Regions from separate parts of the Streptomyces sp. 11-1-2 genome, predicted to be linked through region 3. Evidence: riboswitches for the same ligand, from Rfam matches in the RefSeq annotation. Region 3 holds a riboswitch; each other region holds the start of a gene.
What was found. A riboswitch is a leader RNA that binds a small molecule or an ion and turns the genes downstream of it on or off. The one in region 3 is predicted to bind thiamine pyrophosphate.

Region 1 (4,882 bases), 2.0 Mb from region 3:
CCGCGAACTCCCTGGACTTCTGGAGCATCCCCGCCTCGATCTCCTCGGGCGTCGCGTCGGCGTCGCCGCCGAACTGCTCTGTGATGCTTCTGCTAATTTTCATCGAACAGAACCTGGGCCCGCACATGGAGCAGAAGTGCGCCGTCTTGGCCGGTTCCGCCGGGAGGGTCTCGTCGTGGAAGGAGCGGGCCGTGTCCGGGTCCAGGGCCAGGTTGAACTGGTCCTCCCAGCGGAATTCGAAGCGCGCGTCGGAGAGCGCGCCGTCCCATGCCTGGGCGTCCGGATGACCCTTGGCCAGGTCGGCCGCATGGGCGGCGATCTTGTAGGTGATCACGCCGGTCTTGACGTCATCGCGGTCCGGCAGGCCCAGGTGCTCCTTGGGCGTGACGTAGCAGAGCATCGCCGTGCCCCACCAGGCGATCATCGCGGCGCCGATGCCGGAGGTGATGTGGTCGTAGGCGGGGGCGATATCGGTGGTGAGGGGGCCCAGGGTGTAGAACGGGGCCTCCTCGCAGATCTCCTGCTGGAGGTCGACGTTCTCCTTGATCTTGTGCATCGGGACATGGCCCGGGCCCTCGATCATCGTCTGGACGCCATGCTCCTTGGCGATCCGGTTGAGCTCGCCGAGCGTGCGCAGCTCCGCGAACTGCGCCTCGTCGTTGGCGTCGGCGATCGACCCGGGGCGCAGTCCGTCGCCCAGCGAGTAGGTGACGTCGTACGCCGCGAGGATCTCGCACAGCTCCTCGAAGTGCGTGTAGAGGAAGGACTCCTGGTGGTGGGCGAGGCACCACGCCGCCATGATGGAGCCGCCGCGGGAGACGATGCCGGTCTTGCGGCGGGCGGTCAGGGGGACGTACGGCAGCCGGACGCCGGCGTGGACGGTCATGTAGTCGACGCCCTGCTCGGCCTGTTCGATGACCGTGTCCTTGTAGATCTCCCAGGTCAGCTCCTCGGCCCTGCCGTCGACCTTCTCCAGCGCCTGATAGAGCGGCACGGTGCCGATGGGGACCGGGGAGTTGCGCAGCACCCATTCGCGGGTGGTGTGGATGTTGCGGCCGGTCGAGAGGTCCATGACCGTGTCGGCGCCCCAGCGGGTCGCCCAGGTCATCTTCTCGACCTCCTCCTCGATGGAGGAGGTGACGGCGGAATTGCCGATATTGGCGTTGACCTTCACCAGGAACCGCTTGCCGATGATCATCGGCTCGATCTCCGGGTGGTTGACATTGGCCGGGAGGACGGCGCGGCCCGCCGCGATCTCCTCCCGGACCACCTCGGGGGAGACGTTCTCGCGGATCGCCACGTACTCCATCTCCGCCGTGATCTCGCCCCGCCGCGCATAGGCGAGTTGGGTCACGGGGCCGCCCGCTCGGCCGCGCCGCGGCTGGCGCGGGCGGCCGGGGAAGACCGCGTCGAGGTTGCGCAGCCCCCCGCGGGGCGAGGTGTGCTTGATCCCGTCGTCCTCGGGGCGGACGGGACGGCCCGCGTACTCCTCCGTGTCGCCGCGGGCGACGATCCAGTTCTGCCGCAGCGGCGCCAGGCCACGGCGGACATCCGTCTCGATGGTGGGGTCGGTGTACGGGCCGGAGGTGTCGTACAGCGTCACATCCTGGCCGTTGGTGAGGTGCACTCGGCGGACCGGGACGTGAAGGTCCGGGCGCGAACCCGCGACATATCCCTTATGCCAGCCGAATTCGGCCTTCTCGGCGCGCGATGATGCATCCTGCTGAGTCATGAGACCCACTCCCTACGCCGGCATTACCCGGTAACAGGTTCAGCGGTCGGCGCAGCTGTCAGCGTCAGCGCCCTCTCAGCCCGGTGCTCCGAGCTCCCGCGATTGCAAAGGTTCGTGCCCACGCTAACGGTTTATCCACAGTGCTGAACAGGGGGCCCACTCCTCTTGCGATGATGCGACCGTGACCGCCATCCAGCAGGACCACCCGCCCGAGCAGCCCCGCCCCTCCGATCAGGCGCACGACCACGGCCACGGCCATTCCCACGGCCACTCCCACAGTCATGGCCCCGCCGCTCCCGTCTCTGCCCGCCTCCGCAAGATCATCGCGGCGGTGCTCATCCCCTTCGCGGTCGCCGTCGTCGCCGGTCTGATCGTGCTCTGGCCGGGCGGCACGCCCGACCACAAGGCGAGCGGCCGCAGCGGTCTCGGCTTCGACCAGCAGACCGTCGCCGGACGGGTGGTGAAGGTCGAGGAGGTGAACTGCGCCGACGTCAACGCCCAGCCGCAGGCGCCCACCGAGCCCGGCCAGGACAGCGCCGCCCAGAACGGCGCCCCCGGGCAGGGCGGGAAGAAGAGCGTCTGCGAGAAGGCCACCATCGAGGTCACCTCGGGCAAGGACAAAGGCCGCACCTTCCCCGAAATCGTCCAGCCCAACGCCTCGCGTCAGTTCAGCGCCGGGCAGGAGCTGAAGCTGGCGTACGCCCCCAAGGCGCCCAAGGACCTGCAGTACTCCGTGTCCGACGTCGACCGGTCGATGCCGATGGCGCTGCTGGCGGGGCTGTTCGCGCTCGCCGTCGTGGTGGTGGGGCGGCTGCGCGGGGTGTTCGCGCTGGTGGCGTTGGCGATCAGCTTCGGGGTGCTGACGCTGTTCATCCTCCCGGCGATACTCCAGGGTTCCAATCCGCTGGTGGTCGCGGTCGTCGGGGGCAGCGCGATCATGCTTCTCGCGCTCTATATGTGCCATGGGCTGACGGCCCGTACATCGGTCGCCGTGCTCGGCACACTGGTGTCACTGCTGCTGATCGGGGTGCTGGGCTCGCTGTTCATCGCCTGGGCGAGCCTGACCGGCAATACGGACGACCAGACCGGGCTGGTGCACGGCCTCTATCCGAACATCGAGATACGCGGGCTGCTGCTGGCGGGCGTGATCATCGGCTCGCTGGGCGTGCTGGACGATGTGACGGTCACCCAGACCTCGGCGGTGTGGGAGCTGAGGGCCGCGGACCCGACCGCGTCCCGGCGCAGGCTCTACGGGGCGGCGATGCGGATCGGGCGGGACCACATCGCCTCCGTCGTGAACACGCTGGTGCTGGCGTACGCGGGCGCGTCGCTTCCGCTGCTGCTGCTGTTCTCCATCGCGGACACCGGTGTGGGCACGGTCGCCACGAGCGAGATCGTCGCGCAGGAGATCGTACGGACGCTGGTGGGCAGCATCGGGCTCGTCGCCTCGGTGCCCGTGACCACGGCGCTGGCCGTGCTCGTGGTCTCCGCGGACCGCGCCCCGGCCACGGACGGCGGCGCGGAGCGGGGGGCCGACGCGGGCGGCGCCCAGGGAGCCAGCACCGGCCGGGGCGGACGCGGGCGGCGGCGCCGGGCCAAGACGCGCTGAGCGGCCGGGCGACGACACGTTGAGCTGTCGGGCAACGGCACGTTGAGCCGCCGGGCGGGGACACAGCCGCTGGGCGAGGACACGACGAGCCATCGGGGAGGGCACGCTGGGCCGCCGGGCAGGGACACGACGAGCCGCTGGGCGACGAGCCGCTCAGCCACCGGGCACGCCGCCCGGCTGGCTCGGTGATCCGGCCGGTTCGGTGATGGCGGACGGTTCGGTGATGGCGGACGGTTCGGCCGCGGCACACCGGTCTTCGGCCCGCCGCCGCGTATCCGGCGCTCAGCCCGCGTACCGGTCCTCGGCCAGGATGCGGTGGAGTTCGGCGTCGAGATCGCCGACCGGATCGCAGGCCGCCGGCTCCTGGCCGAAAGGCACCACCCGGTCCGTCCGATCGAGGAAGGCCACCAGAGGGGCGGCCCCGGCCCGGAACAGGGCCCGTTCACAGCCGACTTGGAGTCTGATGAAGACGTCCGAGAGCCCCTCGGGGGAGGCCGGAGCAATGCGCACATCCCCCTCGCCGGTGGGTTTGCTCAGCCCGTCCAGCAGCAGCTCCCGCGCGAAGGCCCAGCTCACCGGCGCGTCGCCGGGCAAATGGAAGGTGATCTCGACGGCATAGGGGTCGCTGCTGTCGTAGGACAGCTCGACCGGGATCCGGAAGGAGAGATCCTGCGAGACCAGGAAGGTCATCGTCACTTCCGCCTGAACTGTGTCACGCATGTCACGCATCGTTCGCCGCCCCGGGTTGTTTGCGCATGGCCGACTCTGGAGCGTAGCGACTCGATTGCTGTGCGGAGTCGGTTTGCCTCGTGTGAGGGAACGAAAATGGCCAGTGTTGCCATGGGGAGACCCGCGGGGCCGGACGACGTGGGCCCGGTGGGCGGGAGATCGGGGCCGGCGCACCGGCCGTATCGAAGATCGCTGTCGTCAACAGGCACCCCCGGGGTGTTGTTGCGAGGCAGACGCCGAGAGGAAGAACGCCGAGGTCTCGCACTCTAACGGCATGGGTGGCGCCGGACCGCGCTCCCGCCCCGGCGGTATCCCTCGCGCGGCGTATCCACGCGCGGTGGGGGTCCGCAGGGCCTGCGGGGATGCGTCAGGCCCTGGACGACGCGGCGAGCGCCGCGGGGCGGGTCAGGCGGTGAACTTCCGTACGACGTAGATCAGCCCGGCGATCAGCGCCACCAGCAGCAGCGCCTTGAAGACGAAGCTCACCAGAAACCCGATCACGCTCATGACCAGGCCGCCGAATACGGCGAGGATGAGGACCGGTATCGCGATCCAGGTCACCCACCACGGCAAGCCCCGGAATATCCCCTTCGTGGTCACGTAACTCCCTGCTTTCTCTCCGAGCCGTGGGTCCGGACGCCGACGGCCGGTCTTCCCTGCCTCGATGCTAGGACGGGACGGAAGCGCGCGGGCGTCCCTCACCCCCCGTCCTCCCCTGAGCGGACCCCTACGGGACCGTCCCGCCACGCATCGGCTGCACGGTGGACAAGCCTCAGGCGGCACCACCCTCGGGCAGCACCACCCCTCGGCCG
Region 2 (4,882 bases), 4.3 Mb from region 3:
CTTCAACAGCGTCAAGGTCCCCACGAGGCCCTTGACGACCTTTCCGTCGGCGATGAACTCCTCGGGCACCTGAAGCACCCTGTTCTCGCCACGGCGCACCGCGATCAGCTGGCCCTCCTTGACCAGCTGCCGGACGCGCGTCACCTCGACACCGAGTCGCTCGGCGACGTCGGGGAGGGTGAGCCAGGCGGGGACGAGAGCATCGATCTTTGCGTCAATCTCGGTCACGGAACAAGCCTGCCATCTGGGACTGACAGTGGGTAGCCGGGCGCCCGCCGCGCGGGCCGCCCGCCCCGCCCCGGACGCCCCGGCCAGCAGTCTGCCGGCCGGTCAGCAGACGGCCGACTTCAGCGGCACCGACGGGTCCTCAGCCCGCGTCCGGTCCAGCCGGGCGCCGCGCTCGATCAGCTTGCGCCCCTGGGCCAGATCGCGCGGACGGCCGACGGCCAGCAGGGCGACCAGGGCGCCCTCTCGCAGCCAGCACACCGACCAGGCGGCACCGGCCGGATCGCCGCGCCAGACCAGTTCATCGGCCTCCGAGTGGTGCCCGGCGTACTGCACGAAGCGCCCGAACTGCTCGGACCAGAAATACGGCACCGGGTCGTAGACCGCGCCGGGGAAGTGGGCGACCGTCCGGCTCCCCACCACATTGGCGGCGACGGTGCGCGGCCCCTGCAGCGCGTTGTCCCAGTGGTGCACCAGCAGCCGGGTGCCGTAGCGGGCGGACGGGAAGGAGGCGCAGTCGCCGACCGCGTAGACGTCCGGCGCCGAGGTGCTCAGCCGGTCGTCGGCGGCTACGGAGCGGTCCTCGGCCAGCTCCACGCCCGAGCCCGCCAGCCAGTCCGTGGCCGGCCGGGCCCCGATCCCGACGACCACCGCGCCCGCCCGCAGCCGGGTGCCGTCGCCGAGCACCAGCCCGCTCTCGTCCACGGAGGCCACCCGGGCGCCGGTCACCAGCCGGGCGCCGTAGTCCTCGTACCAGGCCGCCATGGGGGCCGCGACCTCGGCCGGGAGGGCGCCCGCCAGCGGCCGGTCCGCGGCCTCGACGACCGTCACGGCGCAGCCCGCCTCGCGCGCCGCCGTGGCGAACTCCGCGCCGATCCAGCCCGCCCCCACGACCGCGATCTCGCGCTGCCGGGCGAGCACCGGGCGCAGCCGCACCGCGTCGTCCAGGGTGCGCAGCAGATGGACGCCTGGCACGCCCTCGCTGCCCGGCAGCGGGACCGGCTCGGCGCCGGTGGCGATCACCAGGACGTCGTACGGGAGCTGCCCGGTCGCGGTCTCGACGAGCCGCTTGTCCGTGCGGAGCCCGGTGACCTGGACGCCGAGCCGCAGCGTGATGCCGAGCCCGGCGAAGTCCACGTCGAGCGTCGACCCCTCGGCCTTGCCGAGCAGCACGGCCTTGGACAGCGGCGGCCGGTCGTAGGGCTGGTGGGTCTCCGCGCCCAGCAGGACGATCTCCCCCGTCCAGCCCTGTTCGCGTAGCGCGACGGCGGTCTGCACCCCCGCCATGCCCGCTCCGACGATCACCACCCGCTGTTCGCCGCCGCTCGAGGACGGCTTCGTCGTCGTCTCATCGCTCACACGATCACTGTATTGCGGCTGGTGGGGCGGACCGCAGAGGGCGAGGGGAGATCTCGGGCACAGAGGGGAGGGGTGGCGGGGGCTGGTGGGTGGTCGGGCTTTCGGGCGATTCGGGCCCGTACTAGGGTGGCGGGGCAGAGCACTCGCGGGAGCCCGGACGTACCGGGCTGAGAGGGAGGCTGGAACGGCCTCCGACCGTACGAACCTGATCCGGGTCATGCCGGCGAAGGGAGGGGCAGCGTGTCCACGCACGCACCAGGTCACGACGACGGACCACACACCTCTGGGCTTGGCCGCCGACCATCCGTGGGCGGACCGTACGACGCCCTCGTCATCGGGGGCGGCATCATCGGCCTGGTCACGGCCTGGCGGGCGGCCCAGCGGGGGCTGCGCACCGCCCTCGCCGACCCGGCGCCCGGCGGCGGAGCCGCCTGGGTGGCGGCGGGGATGCTGGCCGCCGTCACCGAGCTTCATTACGGTGAGCAGACCCTGCTCGGGCTCAACTTGGCCTCGGCGCGCCGCTATCCGGACTTCGTGGCCGAGCTGGAGGAGGCGAGCGGCCAGGACGTGGGCCACCGCCCTTGCGGCACACTCGCCGTGGCGTTCGACGCCGACGACCGTGCCCAGCTGCGCGAGCTCCACACGTTCCAGCAGGGGCTCGGGCTGGAGTCCGAATGGCTGACGGGGCGTGAATGCCGCCGTCTGGAACCGATGCTCGCGCCGGGCGTACACGGCGGGCTGCGCGTCTCCGGCGACAACCAGGTGGACCCGCGGCGGCTGACGGCGGCCCTGCTCACCGCGTGCGAGCGGGCCGGGGCCGTCTTCCACCGCGCCCGCGCGGAGCGGCTGTTGCTGGACGGCGACCGCGCCACCGGGATCGAGCTGACCGGGGGCACGCGCCTGGCCGCCGAGCGGACCGTCCTGGCCGCCGGCAGCCTCAGCGGACGGCTCGCGGGCGTCCCCGACGACGTCCTGCCGCCCGTACGACCCGTCAAGGGGCAGGTGCTGCGGCTGTCGGTGCCCGAGCGGTACGCGCCGTTCCTCTCCCGGACCGTACGGGCCGTGGTGCGCGGCGGGCCGGTCTACCTGGTGCCACGCGAGAACGGCGAGCTGGTCATCGGCGCGACCAGCGAGGAGCTGGGCTGGGACACCACGGTCACCGCCGGCGGGGTGTACGAACTCCTGCGGGACGCCCATGAGGTGGTGCCCGGCATCACCGAACTGCCGCTGGTGGAGACATGTGCCGGGCTGCGCCCCGGCTCCCCCGACAACGCCCCGATGCTCGGCCCGACCGCGCTGCCGGGGCTGCTGCTGGCCACCGGCCACCACCGCAACGGCGTCCTGCTCACCCCGATCACCGGCGATGTCATGGCCGAGGCGCTGACGAGCGGAGAACTCCCGCCGGAGGCCCGGCCGTTCACCCCGCGGCGCTTCGCGGCCCCCTCAGCCACCCCCTCCCCAGCACAGGAGCAGCACCCATGACCGTCTCCGTCAACGGCGAGCCCCGCGAGGTCCCGGACGGGACCACCCTCGACCGGCTTGTCGCGACCCTCACCCAGGCGCCCTCGGGCGTCGCCGCCGCCGTCAACGAGACGGTCGTCCCACGCACCCAATGGCCCGCGACCCCGCTCGGCGACGGTGATCGCGTCGAGGTCCTCACCGCGGTCCAAGGAGGCTGATCCACCCATGGCTCCCACCACGGCCGCTACTGCCGCCACGACCGCTACTGCCGCCACACCCGTCACCACCGCCCCGAACGCGCCGGGCCGCGCGCCCCTCACCACCCCCGACCCGCTCACCATCGCCGGGACCGACTTCGGGTCCCGCCTGATCATGGGCACCGGCGGCGCTCCCAGCCTGGAGATCCTGGAACGCTCGCTGCTGGCCTCCGGCACCGAGCTGACAACCGTCGCGATGCGGCGGCTCGACCCCACGGTGCAGGGGTCGGTGCTCTCCGTTCTGAACCGGCACGGCATCCGCCCGCTGCCCAACACCGCCGGGTGTTTCACCGCCGGTGAGGCCGTGCTCACCGCCCGCCTCGCCCGGGAGGCCCTGGGCACGGACTGGGTCAAGCTGGAGGTGGTCGCCGACGAGCGCACCCTGCTCCCCGATCCGATCGAGCTGCTGGACGCCGCCGAGACGCTGGTCGACGACGGGTTCACGGTCCTCCCGTACACCAATGACGACCCGATCCTGGCCCGGAAGCTGGAGGACGTCGGCTGCGCCGCGATCATGCCGCTCGGCTCCCCGATCGGCTCCGGTCTCGGCATCCGCAATCCACACAACTTCCAGCTGATCACCGAGCGCGCCACCGTGCCGGTGATCCTGGACGCGGGCGCGGGGACGGCGTCGGACGCCGCGCTGGCCATGGAGCTCGGGTGCGCGGCGGTGATGCTCGCCTCGGCCGTCACCCGGGCCCAGGAGCCGGAGCTGATGGCGGGGGCGATGCGGCACGCGGTGGAGGCGGGCTGGCTGGCGCACCGGGCGGGCCGGATCCCGCGCCGCCACTTCGCCGAGGCGTCGAGCCCGACCGAGGGCCTGGCGGCCCTGGACCCCGAGCGCCCGGCATTCGGCTAGCCCCTGTCCCGGCCCGGCGCTCGGGCCCCTGTCCCGGCCCGGCGCTCGGCCAGACCCCGCCCAAGCCCGGCGCTCGGCCAGACCCCCGTCCGGGCACGACACCCGGCTAGCCCCGCCCGAACCCGGCGCTCGGCCAGACCCGGCGTCCGGCCAGAGCCCGTCCAGGCCCAGCGCTCCGCCAGACCCCCGCCCAAGCCCGGCGTCCGGGCACGACACCCGGCTAGCCCCCGCCCGCACCCGGCGCTCGGCCAGCCGCCGTCGGGGCAAGGCATTCGGCCGGTCCCCCGTCCGGGCAGGGCGTTCGGCCAGCCCCGCGCGGACCCGGCGTCCAGCCAGAGCCCCGCCCAAGCCCGGCGTCCGGCTAGCCCCCCGCCCGGACCCGGCGCTCGGCCGCTCCCCCGCCCGAACCCGGCATCCAGCCAGACCCCCGCCCGGGCACTACATCCGGCTAGCCCCGCCCGCACCCGGCGCTCGGCCACTCCCCCCGCCCGGACCCGGTGTCCAGCCATGCCCCCGCCCAGCGCCCCAGTGTCCGGCCCGCCGCTGTCCGGGCCCGGCGCGGCCCTCTACTGTGGATTGAGGGAGCAGCGCACAGCGCGGAGGTGGTCGCCGTGACCGTGACCGTGGACGACCGGATCGAGCGCGAGGTGTACGTACCGGCGCCGATCGACCGGGTGTGGCGGGTGCTGACGACGCCCGAGCACATCCGCGTCTGGTACGC
Region 3 (4,882 bases):
CACCGGGCGGTCAGGGCACCTCCCCCGGCTACGGCTGGGTGGCGGCGCCTTCTTCGGCGGGTCCCGCGCACGAGGTGGGCGAAGCGGCGCAGACTCGCCCCATGCCCACCGTGCCCCACGCGGGCGGCAACTCCGGCGAGGACGCCGACCGTGACCGGGGGGCCGCTCGGCTGAGTGGCCCCCTCTTCCGCGACGAGCAGGAGCCGCAGCCCGGACCCCGGCCGCCCGCCGGGCGCCCGCCGACGCCCCCCGACCCCGCGCCCGACCCGGCCTCGGCCGACGGCGGCGCGCGCGGGGCCGGTGCCGGGCAGGGGAAGAAGAGCGCGGGCCGTAATCTGCGCGCCGCGATAGGGGTGGGCATCGGCCTCGGCGTGATCATCGTGGCCTCGCTCTTCATCTACAAGCCCGTGTTTGTCGGCGTGGTGGCGGTCGCGGTGGTGGTCGGGCTCTGGGAGCTGACCTCACGGCTGACCGAGCGCAAGGACATCCGGGTCCCGCTGGTGCCGCTCGCGGTCGGCGGGGTCGCCATGATCGTCGCCGGCTATGTGCGCGGTGCCCAGGGCGCGGTGGTGGCGGTGGCGCTCACGGCGCTCGCGGTGCTGGTCTGGCGGATGACCGAACCGCCCGACAACTACCTCAGGGATGTCACCGCGGGCGTCTTCGCCGCCTTCTACGTGCCGTTCCTGGCCACCTTCGTGGCGCTCATGCTCGACACCGGGGACGGCCCGTGGCGGGTCCTCACCTTCCTGCTGCTGACCGTGGTCAGCGACACGGGGGCGTACGCGGTGGGCTGGCGCTTCGGCAAGCATCCGCTGGCGCCGCGGATCAGCCCCGGCAAGACCCGCGAGGGGCTGCTGGGCGCGGTGACCTTCGCGATGGTCGCGGGCGCGCTGTGCATGCAGTACCTCATCGACGACGGCGTCTGGTGGCAGGGCCTGCTGCTCGGCCTCGCCGTCGCGGTCAGCGCGACCCTGGGCGACCTCGGCGAGTCCATGATCAAGCGGGACCTCGGCATCAAGGACATGGGCAAGCTGCTGCCCGGCCATGGCGGGATCATGGACCGGCTCGACTCGCTGCTGCCCACCGCGCCGGTCGCGTGGCTGCTGCTGGTGATCTTCGTGGGCGGCGGCTGACGAGGCCGCCCACGGGCCCCGCGCCACGCATGGCGCGGGGCCCTTCGTACGTCTGCGACACTGGGTGAATCATGCCTAAGCCCGGAGAACTCACCTTCGCCGCGCCGCGCGGGGCCAAGAAGCCCCCGCGGCATCTTGCCGACCTCACACCCGCCGAGCGCCGGGAGGCCGTCGCCGCCCTCGGGGAGAAGCCCTTCCGGGCCAGTCAGGTGTCGCGTCACTACTTCGCGCGCTACGTCGACGACCCCGCACAGTGGAGCGACATACCGGCCGCCGCGCGCGAGAAGCTGGCCGCCGGGCTGCTGCCGGAGCTGATGAGCGTGGTGCGCCACGTCAGCTGCGACGACGACACCACGCGCAAGACCCTGTGGCGGCTCTTCGACGGCACGCTCGTGGAGTCTGTACTGATGCGCTACCCGGACCGGGTCACCATGTGCATCAGCTCACAGGCGGGCTGCGGGATGAACTGCCCGTTCTGCGCCACCGGCCAGGCGGGGCTGGACCGCAATCTGTCCACCGCCGAGATCGTGCACCAGATCGTCGACGGAATGCGGGCTCTCCGCGACGGTGAGATCCCCGGCGGGCCGGCCCGGCTGTCCAACATCGTCTTCATGGGCATGGGCGAGCCGCTGGCCAACTACAACCGCGTCGTCGGCGCCATCCGCCGGCTCACCGACCCCGAGCCCGACGGCCTCGGCCTTTCGCAGCGCGGGATCACCGTCTCGACCGTCGGCCTCGTGCCGGCGATGCTGCGGTTCGCCGACGAGGGGTTCAAGTGCCGGCTCGCGGTGTCGCTGCACGCGCCCGACGACGAGCTGCGCGACACCCTCGTGCCGGTCAACACCCGCTGGAAGGTGCGCGAAGTCCTGGACGCCGCGTGGGAGTACGCGGAGAAGTCCGGCCGCCGGGTCTCCATCGAGTACGCGCTGATCAAGGACATCAACGACCAGGCGTGGCGCGCCGATCTGCTCGGCCGGCTGCTCAAGGGCCGCCGGGTGCATGTGAACCTCATTCCGCTCAACCCGACGCCCGGCTCCAAGTGGACGGCGTCCCGGCCCGAGGACGAGAAGGCGTTCGTGGCGGCCCTGGAGGCCCACGGGGTGCCGGTGACCGTCCGGGACACCCGTGGCCAGGAGATCGACGGGGCCTGCGGGCAGCTGGCGGCTTCTGAGCGCTGAGGACCGGCTGATACGGTGCCTGAGCGTCGTCGCATCATGCGGTCGTCGTAAAACTGAATATCCGTACAAGTGAACATTCCGACAGGGGAGCGCTCAGAGCGCTGAGAGTGCGGCACGGCCGCAGACCCTCGGACCTGATCCGGGTCATACCGGCGTAGGGAGTCAGCATCACCATGAACAGCCAGCTTCGGCGTGCCATCTCAGCCGCCCTTTTCGGCTCACTGGCGTTGGGCGCGCTCGTCGGCTGCGGCGAGGATTCCAAGAGCGGCGCGGACTCCAAGACGGTCACCCTGGTCACGCACGACTCGTTCGCGGCCTCCAAGGCGGTCCTCAAGGAGTTCACCAAGGAGACCGGCTACAAGGTGCGGGTGCAGGCCGGGGGCGACGCCGGAGCCGCCGTCAACCAGGCGATCCTGTCCAAGGGCCACCCCCAGGGCGATGTGTTCTTCGGCGTCGACAACACCCTGCTCTCCCGGGCGCTCGACAACGACCTGTTCACCCCCTACACGGCCAAGGGCCTCGACAAGGTCCCGGCGGCCCTTCAGCTCGACCGGGCCGAGCACCGCGTCACCCCCGTCGACTTCGGCGACATCTGCGTCAACTACGACCGCGAGTACTTCGCCGACAAGAAGCTGGCGCCGCCCCGGACGCTGGAGGATCTGACCAAGCCCGCCTACAAGAACCTCCTCGTCACCGAGAACGCGGCCACCTCTTCCCCCGGCCTCGGCTTCCTCCTCGCCACGGCCGCCAAGTACGGCGACGACGGCTGGAAGGGCTACTGGAAGAAGCTGCGGGCCAACGGTGTCGAGGTCGTCGACGGCTGGGAGCAGGCGTATTACGACCGGTTCTCCGGCTCGGCCGGCGGCGGCAAGGGCGACCGGCCGCTCGTCGTCTCCTACGCCTCGAGCCCGCCCGCCGAGGTGGCCGACGCCAAGACCAAGCCCGCCAAGGCCCCCACCGGGGTGGCGACGGGCACCTGCTTCCGGCAGGTGGAGTTCGCCGGGCTGCTGAACGGAGCGGGCAACGCCAAGGGCGGCAAGGCGCTGCTGGATTTCCTGCTGAGCAAGCGGTTCCAGGAGGACATCCCGCTGAACATGTACGTCAACCCGGCGCGCGAGGACGCCAAGCTGCCGGAGCTGTTCACCCGGTTCGGGGTCAGGATCGCCGACTCCGCCACCCTGGCGCCGCAGAAGATCGCCAAGAACCATGAGCCGTGGGTCAAGACATGGTCCTCGCTGGTCCTGTAGAGCCCCGCGAGAACCGTAAGACGGCCGACGGCCACCGTAAGGCCGACAGGGCAGCCGGCGGCGGCCGTCGCGCGCTCGCTCTCCGGCTCGCCCTGATGGCGGTGCCGCTCGCCTTCTTCGCGGTCTTCTTCGCCTATCCCGTGGCCGCCATCGTCACCCGGGGGCTGCGCGTCGGCGGGCAGTGGCGGTTCGGCCGGATCACCGAGGTGGTGACCGATCCGGCGACGCTGGACGTCCTGTGGTTCACCTGCTGGCAGGCGGTCGCGTCGACCGCCCTCACACTCGCGGTCGCGCTGCCCGGCGCCTATGTCTTCGCCCGCTTCGACTTCCCCGGCAAGGGGCTGCTGCGGGCCGTGGTGACCGTGCCGTTCGTGCTGCCGACCGTCGTCGCCGGATCCGCCTTCCTGGCTCTGCTCGGCCGGGGCGGGCTGCTGGACGAGCTGTGGGGGGTGCGGCTCGACACCTCCGTCTGGGCGATCCTCCTGGCCCATGTCTTCTTCAACTACGCGGTCGTCGTCAGGACCGTCGGCGGGCTGTGGGCCCAGCTCGACCCGCGCCAGGAGGAGGCCGCGCGGGTGCTCGGCGCGAGCCGGCTGTCGGCCTGGCGCCGGGTGACGCTGCCCGCGCTGGCCCCCGCGGTCGCCGCCGCCGCGCTGATGGTGTTCCTGTTCACCTTCACCTCCTTCGGCGTGATCCAGATCCTCGGCGGCCCCCGCTACGCCACCCTGGAGGTGGCGATCTACCGGGAGACCGCACAGCTGCTCGACCTGCCCACGGCCGCTGTGCTCACCCTCGTCCAGTTCGCCGCGGTCGCGGCCGTGTTGGCCCTGCACGCGTGGACCGTACGGCGCCGAGAGAGCGCCCTGCGGCTCGTCGACCCCGGCCGCACGGCGCGCCGGCCGAACGGCCCGGCGCAGTGGGCGCTGCTGTGGGGCGTGCTGGCGGTGGTCGCCCTGCTGATCGTGACACCGCTCGCGGTGCTGGTGGAACGCTCGCTGAACGGACCGGACGGCTACGGATTCACCTACTACGAGGCGCTCAGGTCGGCCGCCGACAGCGGAGGCACCTTCTTCGTGGCCCCCATGGAGGCCATCGGGAACTCCCTGTGGTACGCGGCGGTCGCCACCGTCTTCGCCCTCGCCGTGGGCGGCCTCGCCGCCGCCGCGCTCACCCGTAAGGCGGGCAGGCTGGTTCGGGGCTTCGACGCGCTGCTGATGCTGCCCCTGGGCACCTCGGCCGTCACCGTGGGATTCGGGTTCCTGATCGCCCTCGACGAGCCCCCGCTGGATCTGCGTGCCTCCTGGTTCCTGGTGCCCCTCGCCCA

Region 1: it holds a riboswitch for thiamine pyrophosphate, as region 3 does, so the genes downstream of both, thiC (phosphomethylpyrimidine synthase ThiC) here and CGL27_RS33420 (thiamine ABC transporter substrate-binding protein) in region 3, are expected to answer to the same signal.
Region 2: it holds a riboswitch for thiamine pyrophosphate, as region 3 does, so the genes downstream of both, thiO (glycine oxidase ThiO) here and CGL27_RS33420 (thiamine ABC transporter substrate-binding protein) in region 3, are expected to answer to the same signal.

What each region holds. Positions count from the first base shown of each region.
Region 1 is NZ_CP022545.1:5,770,605-5,775,486, forward strand. Features, by position in the region: gene thiC (phosphomethylpyrimidine synthase ThiC) at 1-1,732, opposite strand, end outside; TPP riboswitch at 1,725-1,842, opposite strand; gene CGL27_RS24335 (YibE/F family protein) at 1,914-3,341, shown strand; gene CGL27_RS24340 (SsgA family sporulation/cell division regulator) at 3,624-4,061, opposite strand; gene CGL27_RS24345 (DUF5326 family protein) at 4,476-4,670, opposite strand.
Region 2 is NZ_CP022545.1:3,465,738-3,470,619, forward strand. Features, by position in the region: gene CGL27_RS14605 (Rv2175c family DNA-binding protein) at 1-228, opposite strand, end outside; gene CGL27_RS14610 (FAD-dependent oxidoreductase) at 331-1,512, opposite strand; TPP riboswitch at 1,720-1,833, shown strand; gene thiO (glycine oxidase ThiO) at 1,891-3,066, shown strand; gene thiS (sulfur carrier protein ThiS) at 3,063-3,263, shown strand; gene CGL27_RS14625 (thiazole synthase) at 3,271-4,161, shown strand; gene CGL27_RS14630 (SRPBCC domain-containing protein) at 4,773-4,882, shown strand, end outside.
Region 3 is NZ_CP022545.1:7,741,613-7,746,494, forward strand. Features, by position in the region: gene CGL27_RS33410 (phosphatidate cytidylyltransferase) at 1-1,133, shown strand, start outside; gene rlmN (23S rRNA (adenine(2503)-C(2))-methyltransferase RlmN) at 1,205-2,311, shown strand; TPP riboswitch at 2,385-2,489, shown strand; gene CGL27_RS33420 (thiamine ABC transporter substrate-binding protein) at 2,485-3,558, shown strand; gene CGL27_RS33425 (iron ABC transporter permease) at 3,654-4,882, shown strand, end outside.